One region of the Peribacillus sp. N1 genome, then DNA from elsewhere that is predicted to be linked to it. Evidence: riboswitches for the same ligand, from Rfam matches in the RefSeq annotation. Region 1 holds a riboswitch; each other region holds the start of a gene.
What was found. Region 1 has a riboswitch for thiamine pyrophosphate ahead of tenA (thiaminase II). Riboswitches for the same ligand answer to the same signal wherever they lie in the genome.

Region 2: it holds a riboswitch for thiamine pyrophosphate, as region 1 does, so the genes downstream of both, tenA (thiaminase II) here and tenA (thiaminase II) in region 1, are expected to answer to the same signal.
Region 3: it holds a riboswitch for thiamine pyrophosphate, as region 1 does, so the genes downstream of both, thiC (phosphomethylpyrimidine synthase ThiC) here and tenA (thiaminase II) in region 1, are expected to answer to the same signal.
Region 4: it holds a riboswitch for thiamine pyrophosphate, as region 1 does, so the genes downstream of both, ACYP5M_RS10330 (ABC transporter substrate-binding protein) here and tenA (thiaminase II) in region 1, are expected to answer to the same signal.

The regions. Positions count from the first base shown of each region.
Region 1 covers NZ_BAAHZO010000011.1:20,168-23,296, forward strand. The annotation lists gene ACYP5M_RS25070 (N-acetyltransferase family protein) at 166-672, shown strand; gene ACYP5M_RS25075 (aspartyl-phosphate phosphatase Spo0E family protein) at 741-935, opposite strand; gene ACYP5M_RS25080 (Fur-regulated basic protein FbpA) at 1,189-1,377, opposite strand; SAM riboswitch class I at 1,553-1,657, opposite strand; TPP riboswitch at 1,815-1,920, shown strand; gene tenA (thiaminase II) at 2,010-2,699, shown strand; gene thiW (energy coupling factor transporter S component ThiW) at 2,715-3,129, shown strand, end outside.
Region 2 covers NZ_BAAHZO010000001.1:522,795-525,923, forward strand. The annotation lists gene ACYP5M_RS02430 (protein kinase domain-containing protein) at 1-127, opposite strand, end outside; gene ACYP5M_RS02435 (MFS transporter) at 547-906, shown strand; TPP riboswitch at 1,292-1,421, shown strand; gene tenA (thiaminase II) at 1,557-2,240, shown strand; gene ACYP5M_RS02445 (ECF transporter S component) at 2,255-2,839, shown strand; gene ACYP5M_RS02450 (ABC transporter ATP-binding protein) at 2,852-3,129, shown strand, end outside.
Region 3 covers NZ_BAAHZO010000008.1:97,847-100,975, forward strand. The annotation lists gene thiC (phosphomethylpyrimidine synthase ThiC) at 112-1,890, opposite strand; TPP riboswitch at 2,026-2,140, opposite strand; gene ACYP5M_RS23905 (HAD family hydrolase) at 2,257-3,045, opposite strand.
Region 4 covers NZ_BAAHZO010000002.1:387,381-390,509, forward strand. The annotation lists gene ACYP5M_RS10320 (ABC transporter permease) at 1-212, opposite strand, end outside; gene ACYP5M_RS10325 (thiamine-binding protein) at 209-493, opposite strand; gene ACYP5M_RS10330 (ABC transporter substrate-binding protein) at 505-1,500, opposite strand; TPP riboswitch at 1,634-1,743, opposite strand; gene ACYP5M_RS10335 (protein-glutamine gamma-glutamyltransferase) at 2,057-2,884, shown strand; gene rarD (EamA family transporter RarD) at 2,952-3,129, opposite strand, start outside.

The sequences.
Region 1 (3,129 bases):
CCTGCAGACTTAACATAAAAAAGGAATTGTCAGATAAAGAGTAAAAAGTGTATGATAATAAAAAACTTTCAATGGATTGGATGTCAATTCACCGTCCCTTAAACAAAAAAACGGGATTACCCTTCATTCTGGAGATTGAATAAATGATAGTTAGGAGATTACATCATGGAAGAGCACATAGAGTTTAGAGAGGCAGAACTATCTGATTTACCTAGAATTGTTGAAATATATAATTCGACAATTGCTTCAAGAATGGTCACGGCAGATACGGAGCCTGTATCCGTCCAATCGAGGGTTAAATGGTTTGAGGAACATCATTCAGAAAGTAGACCGCTATATATCATTACTATAGAAGGGAAAACTGCTGGATGGATGAGCTTTCAATCCTTCTATGGCCGACCGGCATATAATTCCACTGCCGAAATCAGCATTTATATTGATGATTATTTCCGGGGAAAAGGAATCGGACAAATTTCGATTCAAAAGGCAATTGAATTGAGTCCAAAATTAGGTATTAAGACTATATTGGGTTTCATTTTCGCCCACAATATACCTAGCCTTAAGCTTTTTTCCAAATTCGGGTTTGAAGAATGGGCACATTTACCTCAAGTTGCCGAGCTGGATGGCATTGAGCGGGATTTGATCATTCTTGGTAAACATGTCGATATTTAATATAATTTTTTAGAGCTATTGCCTTGAGCAGTAGCTTTTTCAAATTAATACAGGTCGAATATGCTAATTTAAAAATACCGATATGCGTTTTGGAGGGAAAAATATTCTGACTCTCTTTTACTTGCTAACGCATTTAATAGCGTATCCAATTCTTGACTGGCCTGAACAGTAAGCAGACTTGTTAAGCCGTAACTTGCTGCCAATTTGATCATTTCCTGTCTCTTTTCTTCTACCCTTTCTATAGTTACTTTACGGCAAGGCATTATATGCCACCTCCCATTTATTCAATTTTTTTACACTTTCATCATAATTAAACTACTAGTTAAAATCAACTATTTTTCAGAAATAAAATGTGTTATTTTATAGGACAAATGTGACAAAACACCTACTTTATTCTTTAATTATGTATATTTTATGTCATTTTCTATTAAACGCAAAAAAGCATCCACTAGTGTATACTGTGAATGCTTACATCATATCCCTTATCCAAGAGCCCAAAATATAGTCCTTCGCTTACTATGTCATCCATTCAGAAGGTGACTCGTTATTAGGTCTATTTATAACAATCTTATATTCATCTTCAAGCACTTTTAATGGGGCATCATAAAGGTGCCTTTCATCAGAGGTTTTGTATACTCCATTGGCCAATAGCTCTTCAATGAGTTTTGCCTTCCTCTGTTCAATCCTCTTAAATAATTCTGCCATGTAAATGGCTCCTTTCCTAGTCATCCTAGAGCCTGCTTCTAGTTAGCTAACTTTATCAACTTGTTTGATTTTCACCAAATTATATATACCTTTTCTATTATGTCACTAAACGTTATTTCCCAAAAATAAAAGCCCCTTCTAATTCAAGAAGAGGCTGACTGTGTCCGTACGGCTCTTCTTATCTTCCAAGCATATGCTTGTTGGATTTAGCACAGTTCCCAAAATGGGTCCGCTGCCGAGGTTTCTTTGGGCCAAGTCCCTCCACCTCTCTGGATAAGAATTCGATATATAAATGATGTAGAAATGATTCTACCCTAATAATTATCAAAAGTCAATTACCTGGTTCTCCCTTTTTTCCTGGACATTACATGCTCCCTCTTCAAATACAGGTTGCATTTTCTTGTCTTTCTGATATGATGTCAGTAATTACATACAATTCACACCACTAGGGGAGTCTTTTTTAAGACTGAGATGGAAATAGTTTCCGGACCCTTTGAACCTGAACCGGCTCATACCGGCGGAGGGAAGTGGATGATATCGTCCATTTACAGACTATATCCATCTACCCCGTTCCGTATTCAGGAACGGGGTTTTTCATTATCTAGGGGAAACATTCTAAAGGAGGATGAACAATGGAGAATATTAAAACAGAAACATTCAGTGATAGACTTCATGCACGGGCAAAAGAGATTTGGAAAAGGAATCATTCACATCCCTTTGTCCAGGCAATTGGAAATGGTACGCTTCCTGAAAAGAAATTTGCCTATTACATGAAGCAGGACTATATCTATCTCATGGATTATTCCAAGCTCTTTGCTTTAGGTGTCATCAAAGCCCATAACATCGAAACCATGGCAAAGTTTGCGAGTATTTTAAATGAAACCCTTCAAGTGGAAATGGATATCCATCGGCAGTATGCTTCCGAATTCGGGATCAGTTCCAAGGAATTGGAAGAAACAGAACCTACTCCCACCACTCTAGCCTATACAGGTTACATGCTAAATGCAGCTCAGCATGGGACATTGGCAGACTTGATCGCCTGTCTCCTGCCATGCGCTTGGGATTACTATGAAATCGGTTTGCTATTAAAAGAACAAAATGGAGCAGCATTGGAAAACAATCGCTACGCAGATTGGATAAGGTCCTATTCATCACCTGAATTCGGGGAAGCATACAAGTGGCTGATCGCATTGTTGGAAGAATTGACGGAAGGCATGCCAGAAAAGGAACTTCTTCGATTAGAAAAGCACTTTTTGGTTACTTCCCGATATGAATACTTATTCTGGGATATGGTTCAAAATGAGCAGGATTGGCCGCTGTAGGTCGCAGACATGATGATGAATCCTATCAAGAAACTGACGTTGACTGCCATGATAACGGCTATAACGACACTGACCAGTTCATTTATTTTCATCCCTGCAGGATTTGCAAAGGTCTTTCCTATTCAGCATCTGTCAAATGTCCTCACGGCCGTTCTATTGGGGCCTGCTTATGCTGTGACACAAGCTTTCCTAGTTTCCATCATTAGAAACATGTCTGGTACCGGTTCAATATTCGCCTTTCCCGGGAGCATGTTCGGTGCACTTTTGGCTGCCATCCTTTATCGAAAAACACAAAGCTTAAAATTCGCTTGTTTAGGTGAAGTGATCGGGACCGGCATTCTCGGTTCCATGGCCTGTTATCCACTTGCCATCCTCCTATTAGGAGAAAAAGCTGCTCTTTTTGGTTTTTTACCGGCTTTTATGCTCAGTT
Region 2 (3,129 bases), on a different contig from region 1:
GTTTACTTTTCCGGAGTTGCTTGATCACTATATTTTCTTTTTTTTTCAAATCATTGCAAAGATAAATAATACCGTAGCTTCCTGTTCCGATTACAGCTTTTACCTCGTAACGGTAATTCAAAACCACTCCTTTTTTTAAAGGTATATCCACGAAAAATTGGTAGAACTTTCTAAATGTACGCAAAATTGAAACTTTCCTCACCACTTTCATCTATTCAAGTCAAGAACAAAAAAGTCCGTTATTAATTAAGCTGGAAATATGAATGAACATGGTTAGTTTAACACTGATTTTTGATAATGCGGTAATGAAAGTCATTTTATAATAAATATAAGAAAAACAAGAACTTTAGCATGGTCGATGAAGTGCTTAACAAACCGATGCAAGTAGCCGTCAATGCGGTTAACAAGTAATTTTAATAGTTGAATAGGGAGGGGGGCCGTCATGGGCAGTCCGGATACGGCCTTTAATCCAGTTTATCTTTCAATCTTATATCGGGAATAGGACAAATTGGCGGATCGTTAATTGGAGGGTACTTCGTTGGGAAAATAGGCCATAGAAGAGTACTTTTATCCCTCTGTGCAATGGGTACTGTTTGTTTTGTCATATTAGGTTTGACCTCAAATGCAGCAGCCTTATATATTCTGATCGCTTTTGGAGGTGCCTGTACAGTCGGCACGATGAATTTGGCTAATACGTATATATCCGAGTATTATCCCCGGGAGATAAGGTCCACCGGGATAGGTTGGGCCTTGGCTTTTGGTAGAATTGGCGCGATTGTTGCCCCGACATTAATAGGATTACTGCTGGCTGCAAACTATTCACCACAAAATGCATTCATGGCCTTCACTGTTCCGAGCATAATGGCTGCCTGGGCGTTATGTGAAAGAGAAGTATGGCAGCTATGATAAACTACAGATCGAGCAAAATATTAAAACGAAAAGCAACATCGAATGTATAATATTGTTTTTTAGAGAATAAACGAATTCACGAGTAAAGTAGCTAAACTCACGAGTAAAGCAGCAGAAATCCCAAGAAAAATCAATTTCACGAGTAAAGCAGCTGAATTTACGAGTAAACCGGCCAAATTCACGAGTAAAAGAGTAGAATTCACGAGGAAATTACGTAATGAAACCCATTGATTAAAGTGCCGTTAAACTGCCGGGTAAATGGTGTATATGCAAGATTGAAAGGTTAGTAACCCTAAATCATTAAGTTGAAAACTTTTTCTAATACGTTTGACAATTGGATTTATCGTGTTAATATAAAGGCAAATGAAATTTAATATACAATTTGTACCACTAGGGGTGCTTTAAAGGTGAAAGTTGATTTTTACCGCAGAAGCTGAGATTAAAGTATGACTTTAAGACCCTTAGAACCTGATCTGGTTTATACCAGCGTAGGGAAGTGGGGTCTGGAACAATACGTTTCTGTATTATTTCAAGTACAACCACTTTCTTTACGTTTAAGAAAGTGGTTTTTTGTTTGCAAAAAAAGGGGTGATAAAAGTTTTTTTCCGTAATATTCATTCAAAAAATATAATTTGGAGGTAATGGTCATGAAGTTTTCAGAGGAAATTCGTCAGGAAGTGGATCACATTTGGGAAGCTAGCTTTAATCACCCGTTTGTTTCAGGAATAGGAGATGGCACATTGCCATTGGAGTGTTTCCGTTTCTATGTTATGCAAGATTCCTATTATTTATCTCATTTTGCTAGGGTTCAAGCTTTAGGAGCAGTTAAAGCTACTGATTTACATACAACAAGCAGGCTTGCCGGCCATGCACAAGGAACATATGAAGCGGAGTTGAAGCTTCATGAGAATTTTTCTGAGAGATTAGGGATCACAAAAGAAGAACGGGATAATTTCAAACCAGCCCCGACCGCTTATGCTTATACTTCCCATATGTATCGTGCGGCTTATTCGGGACATTTAGGAGATGTTATTGCAGCTATCTTGCCGTGTTACTGGCTTTATTATGAAATAGGTGAAAAGCTGCAAGGGTGCATGCCGGAGGAGCCGATTTATCAAGAATGGATAGCGGCTTACGGAGGGGAGTGGTTCCGCACTTTGGTGGAAGAACAAATTGCGAGGCTTGATGAGATTGCTGAAAAAGTGACAGACGAAGATAAGGAAAGAATGAAAGAGCATTTTATCCTCAGCAGCCAATATGAATACTCATTTTGGGAAATGGCTTATCGTTTAGAGACATGGCCTGTGCATAAGGAAACACTAGAAGTATAAAGGGGAATGAAACAATGAAAAAAGGTTTGAAATTAACGGACATATTGGTCACGATCGTGATTGCGGTAGCATTTGGAATCGTTTATATCCTTTGGGGTTCGATTTATTATTCCGTTAAACCGTTAGGATTACATCTGGATCAACTTATTTATGGAATGTGGTTTATAGCTGGCCCCGTCGCCTTCTTAATTTTACGGAAACCGGGTGTGGCACTTTTGGCGGAGATAGCTGCAGCTTCCGGGGAGTTCTTCCTTGGTTCACCATGGGGGCTGACCGTACTGTTATATGGGGTGGTACAAGGTTTGTTCGCGGAACTGGTGTTCATGGCTTTCAAATATAAAAAATTCAATATGCCGGTGGCCGTTTTAGCTGCGATAGCTTCCTGCCTGGCATCAGTTATTATGGATTTTGCATACGGGGAAATAGGTGCGCTTTCAACCTGGAATCTATCGTTATTCATGATAGCGAGGTTTGTGGGTTCCATATTCTTTGCAGGTGTGACCGCTTATTATCTAGTTAAAGTCCTGGAAGCAACAGGAGTAACAAATCTTGTGCGTCCGGTTTCAAATAAAGATTATGCAGAACTGGATCAAAAGTAGAGGTTGAGGGCCATGGAACCAATCGTTTCTGTTGAAAAGTTAAGAATGAAATATCCCGGTGATGAATCTTTGATATTCAAGGACCTATCATTAACGTTTGATCAAGGAGAAAAAGTGCTATTGTTGGGGCCATCAGGTTGTGGTAAGTCGACCCTTTTACAAGTGTTAAGCGGATTGATTCCGAATTCCATCGAAGTACCGATGAAAGCGGAAAAATTGAAATGCCCTTCTTCGTGGGGGTATGTTTTTCAAGATCCTGATAGTCAGTTTTGCATGCCATTTGCCGATGA
Region 3 (3,129 bases), on a different contig from region 1:
TCGCGAAAAATGTTCAGCTCCCTTTTCAGCTGTTCCAATTGAGTTTCCAACTGTTTCATTTCAACTTTTATTTGGATTACCCGATTCATCGAATTCTCCCTCTCATCGGAATCATAAATAGATTTCCCCGTCCGTTTTCCTAAATTCATTCGCTTTTTCTTTAAGACCTTCATCGATTACCGACTCAAAGCCCAGACCCTTTTCCTTCGCCAAATCACGGATGTCTTGAGAAATCCTCATACTGCAGAATTTGGGTCCGCACATTGAACAGAAATGGGCTGTCTTGGCACCTTCAGCCGGTAGTGTTTCATCGTGATATTCAACTGCCCTTTCAGGATCGAGGGAAAGATTGAATTGATCTCTCCAACGAAATTCGAATCTAGCCTTCGAAAGGGCATCATCCCGTTTTCGTGCCTGGGGATGGCCTTTAGCAAGATCAGCTGCGTGGGCTGCAATTTTATAAGTAATGACCCCTACACGAACATCCTCTTTATTCGGAAGCCCCAAATGCTCTTTCGGTGTCACATAACAAAGCATGGCCGTTCCAAACCATCCAATCATGGCAGCACCAATCGCAGAAGTGATATGATCGTATCCAGGAGCTATATCCGTTGTCAATGGTCCCAGGGTATAGAATGGTGCTTCTTGACAGACTTCCAGCTGCTTATCCATATTTTCTTTAATCAAATGCATCGGTACGTGACCGGGTCCCTCCACCATGACTTGAACATCGTGCTTCCAAGCAATCTTCGTCAGTTCCCCAAGTGTTTCCAATTCAGCGAATTGAGCCTCATCGTTTGCATCTGCAATGGAGCCAGGACGGAGGCCGTCACCTAATGAGAAAGAGACATCATACGCCTTCATGATTTCACAAATCTCTTCAAAGTGAGTATAGAGAAAACTTTCTTGGTGGTGGGCCAAGCACCATTGTGCCATGATGGAGCCCCCCCGGGAAACGATTCCCGTAACTCGCTTTGCTGTCATGGGAATGTATCGCAAAAGCACTCCGGCGTGTATCGTGAAGTAATCCACACCTTGCTCAGCCTGCTCGATTAATGTATCCCGGAAAACTTCCCAATTTAAATCTTCCGCGACTCCATTCACTTTTTCCAATGCTTGATATATCGGAACCGTCCCAACTGGCACAGGAGAATTCCTGATAATCCATTCCCGGGTCGTGTGAATATTCTTACCGGTGGAAAGATCCATTATGTTGTCTGCACCCCAACGTGTAGCCCAAGTCATTTTCTCCACTTCTGCTTCAATCGATGAACTAACAGCGGAATTTCCAATATTCGCATTTATTTTCACATGAAAATTACGTCCAATGATCATGGGCTCACTTTCAGGATGGTTAATATTTGCCGGAATGATCGCCCTCCCGCTAGCTACCTCATCTCTTACAAAATCAGGGGCTACATTTTCCCTGATCGAGATGAATTCCATCTCAGGAGTTATGATACCTTTTCGGGCATAATGGAGCTGGGTTACGTTTTGCCCTTTTGCTGCACGCAATGGTTTTCTTTTCAATCCCGGAAAAATTTCTGCTTTCGTTTGTGACTCTTTTTTATACCCGTTATCTTCGGGCTTTATTTCACGCCCTTCATACTCTTCAACATCTTCCCTTTCCAGAACCCAGCTGCGTCTAATCGGGGCAAGACCTTTATGAATATCAATGGGATATTCTGAATCCGTATAAAAGCCGCTTGTGTCATATACTCGTAAAGGCGGATTCTCCTCTTCGCCGAATGAACCTGTAGTCGGACTTAGCTTAATTTCACGCATGGGCACCCTAATATCGGGTCTAGATCCCTCAACATACACTTTTTTACTCCCGGCAAAACTGGACATAATTGAAACGTTCATGTCATTTACTGAATTACTCATCATGATTTCATTTCTCCTTTTTAAGTTCATTTAAAAAGGACAAAATCCAATCCATTTCGCACGAAAAAGCCAGATCTCATATTTAAGACCTGGCTAACGTTAGTATGGCTACAGAAATGACCAATTGAAATGTCATTGTTTAGTAGATTCTAACTTCCCCACGCTGGTATGAACCAGATCAGGTCCTGAGGGTTAAGAAGCTTAAGCGCTTCTCTCTCAGCCCAACTTTTATTGGACACCCCTAGTCTGAATAATTTAATTGATTACAGGGTAACTATATCTCACCCATTTCATTCTGTAAATAATTTGAAAGACCTAATATTTTCATTACAACTATCAAAAATTTATTATTTGAAGAAGAGCCGTTAATTAATTTCCCAGGCTCTCAAGGATAGGGTAAAGCTCCTCTAAATGCTTGATTTCATAGGTTGGAATCACTGCATTCCGTTCCTTATCATGGCGATTTATCCAAACCGACTTTATGCCTACCCGTGATGCTCCAAGGATATCCGTCATTAAATTATCGCCGACCATCAATACTTCATCCTTATCAAGCTCCATGATCCCCAAAGCATGCTCAAAAATGGAGGCATCCGGTTTACCTCTTCCAAATGCGCCTGAAATCACGATTTGGTCGAAATAAGGAACCAGTTCAGGCGTAATTTCAAGTTTGGTATTTTGCAGCTCAGGAGATCCGTTCGTAAGCAATAGCAACTTATACTTCCCTTTTAATTCATCCAGAACACGGAATGTTTCTTCATAGATAAATGGCTTTTTGCGTCTCTCCGCAGGGAAACGTTCTGCCAGTTCAAGTCCAAATTCCGGGTCATCGATCCCTAATGCCAATAACCCTCTCGTCCACGCTTCTTTCCGATAAGCCGGTGCAATCCCGGCCATCTTCCTGAATTCATCATGATCATCCTGAAAATTTCCCCATAGCCCCTCAAATGGGTTGATTCCGATCATTTGGGTGAATGCATATGTATCGTAAGAAGAATAAAGCTCACGCGCTTCCTTTCGCACAGCTTCTTCAAAATCGTCGACATTCAGATCATATTTCTCCTTGGCCACTTCACATGTGGCCACAAAAGCCTCTTTTACACTTTTCTGATCCCATAGTAATGTATCATCTAAATCAAAAAAAACTGCCTTCAGCAAAATGTCCACCCCTCTTTCCCTATTATTGAATTCGTAAAAATTACACTATTACAATAATAAACCACAACCAATAAAAAAAGAATA
Region 4 (3,129 bases), on a different contig from region 1:
ATAAAAAAACCCGACAACGCAAGCTCGGTTGTCGATATAAGGTGTCCGTAAAGATTGCGCGACGACTCAATTCCTTCAATGAAAATGGCCGATGGAGCGGGAAGCAGCCATTGTTCAACCTTCAATAAGACTGTCACTGACTCCCAAACTATCAGCAACAATAATAAAAGAAAGAAGGGAGCCCCCTTCTTCCAAATTCCCCTTCCGATCATGCCCGATATTTCTCCGTTAACGTATCCATCGTAATCCCGCTTGGCTGATATAATATTTTCACTTGGGAAATGACATTCGGCGATCCTATTTCAATCATTCTTACATTCATTTTTTCTATCACGGCAAAAAGTTCGGAAAGCTCCCCCTCCATTGTCGTTTCAAGCGGGTGAACCTCATACTTGACACCTGATTCTTCAATGATCTTGATTGCTTCATCGACCATAGGGATGACATTTTCCCCTTTAGGAATAATTTGTATACTAATTAATGAATTGGCCATTGTATTTCCTCCTATTTTGGTAAAAATTCATTTGTAAATGCCTTTTCAGGATCGAAATCACCTTCAAGAAGCTTATTTTCAGTCATCCACTCACTGTAATTCTTCCAAATTTCAAGCTTTTGTTCACCCCATCGCGGAGCATCATCCTGATACTTGGCTGCAAGCCACTCCTGGCTTTTCTTAACTAGTTTTGCATCAAGATCCGGCGCAGACTTAATTAACATGTCTGCTGCATCAGCAGGATTCTTAATCGCAAACTGGTACCCTTTTGATGCTGCATGAACGAATGCTTTAACAGTTTCGGGATCTTCTTTTATCATCTTTTCATTTGTAGTCAAAACAGGCGTATAGTAATCAAGCTTATCAGAGTATTCGGTTAAGTAAACCATATTAAGCTTTTCATTTCGCAACTCAGCCTCAATGCCTGTCCATCCATAATAAATCCAGGCAAAATCTATATCCCTTTTAACCGAAGTGAAAAAATCCATGTCTCCTGTATTGACTATATCCACTTTATTTACATCCGCATTTTCTTTTTTCATGAGTGAATCAATAATGGCCTTTTCAACCGGAGAACCCCAGCCACCATACGTTTTCCCTTCAAAATCATTGGGAGTTTTAATGTCCTTTGCCTCAGGGGAAGCGAATCCAGAGGTATTATGCTGGATGACTGCAGCAATCGAAACAATTGGCACGCCTTGCACGCGGGCCTGTGTTATGCCCTCCTGGTAGCTCACGCCAAATTCAGATTTTCCTGAAGCGACAAGCTTATCCGCTCCAGCTTCACCTGGCATGATAATTTCCACATCAAGACCTTGCTCTTTAAAGTAACCTTTTTCCTTTGCAACATACAATCCTGTATGGTTTGTATTCGGTGTCCAATCGAGCACGACCGATACCTTTTTTAATTCTTCATTTTTAGTTGCTTCTTCTTTTTCATTAGTTCCGCCTGCACCACATCCAGCCAAAAGGAACAACGAAGTTAACAGTGGTAAGAATTTATTCAAGTTATTATCCTCCTACACATCATATAAGATCCATATGCCGGAACCATAATGGGGCTCCAGGGTCTATTCAAATACTGGATAAAAAGCAAAAAACGCCCGAAGATGAATTCGGACGTTAACATACAAAACAGAAAGTCAGTAATAATATGTTCCCTCCGCTGGCATCACCCAGATCAGGTTCAAAGAGTCAGCATCTAAAGGATGCAATCTCAGCCAGCAGTACTGGCCCCCCTACATTTCTCGCACATATGAACTTTTCTCTCTCATTATATCAATTCATATGGAAAAGGGAATACTAATTTGCTTCTTATCACTAATTGGAAAGGTATTCCTTACTCTTAAGGATATCTAGCAAAACATCTTTTGGAACGAAAATCATTGAAATCAATGTAATTCTGCCTCTTTTCATTCCAATCATTCTTGACTGCAGAGGTGGCTGACAATTTCTAAATAGTCATTTCTTTGCAGGCATTCATATAATGAGCATTATCTGTAGACATTTATGTTTACTGGTTTTATAAACCGTTAATTTAATAAGCAAAAGGTGGATATGATCATGATAAAGATTAATCACAGATGGTTAGATGTCAGTCACATCCAACCAGGAATAGCATCTGCTGAGTCGCTTGAAATTCTCCAATTGCTGGGTGAAGATTCTAACGTTTTTGAATACCGGAACTTTGGAGATTTTAATTTCGATATACAGCTGAGGAACCGAGTCATAGAAGCAGCTATTGCGTTGGATAAAAGCGGTCCAGAATTTTCCACACTTGAGGAATCTCAATCCAATCAACAATATTGGCACCTTTCAAAGGATGGCACCTTTACCCTTCAGCCAGGGATTCTCCCTCATGCTGCACTCGTTGACATTTTCATGAATGGAAGGCTTTATGCCTTCGAATGCGGGACAGCAATCGTCGTCACTTTTTTAAAAGCCATTTTGGATTCAATCGGCCCTAGGAATTTCGATTACCTTTTTTCAAACCTTTTTTTATATGACTGGCGCCCTCCGGAGAATATGGCTCTTAATATTCATCAAGGAAGGGATTATTTACCAGGCGATTGTGTTTACTTCATAAACCCTGATCATGACGAGACAACTCCTGAATGGCAAGGTGAAAATGCCATTTTATTAGGGAGAAACCTCTTTTATGGCCACGGGATCGGGATAACGACGTCACAGGGAATCATCGATGAATTAAATAGCAATAGAAAGCCGTACGCAACCATATCAGCATACCTGACAACGCATATCATTTTCCTGGATAGTTCCTTCTATAGACAATTCCAACTAAATATCCCCCGAGCAAAGCACGATCACAGTCCTGTCAGCCTTTCCAATTGTATTGTTTCTGAAATAGGTTCGAAGATTTACCTTTCATGACCTTTCTGTTTTATATACCGGCATATAAAAATGCTTGGGGAGAGATCTCCCAAGCATTTTTTCATATTCATGCACCAATATTTCCTTTGCCTTTAAGCCTGCGGGCATTCGCCTGACCCCATTTCGTTATGGATAGTGTATAAACCGCCAAGGCTGACCATATGAACAAAAAGGCTAAAAGATGTGCTTTGGTAAAACTTTCATGATAGATGAATACCCCGATCAATAAAGATAAGGTCGGAGCG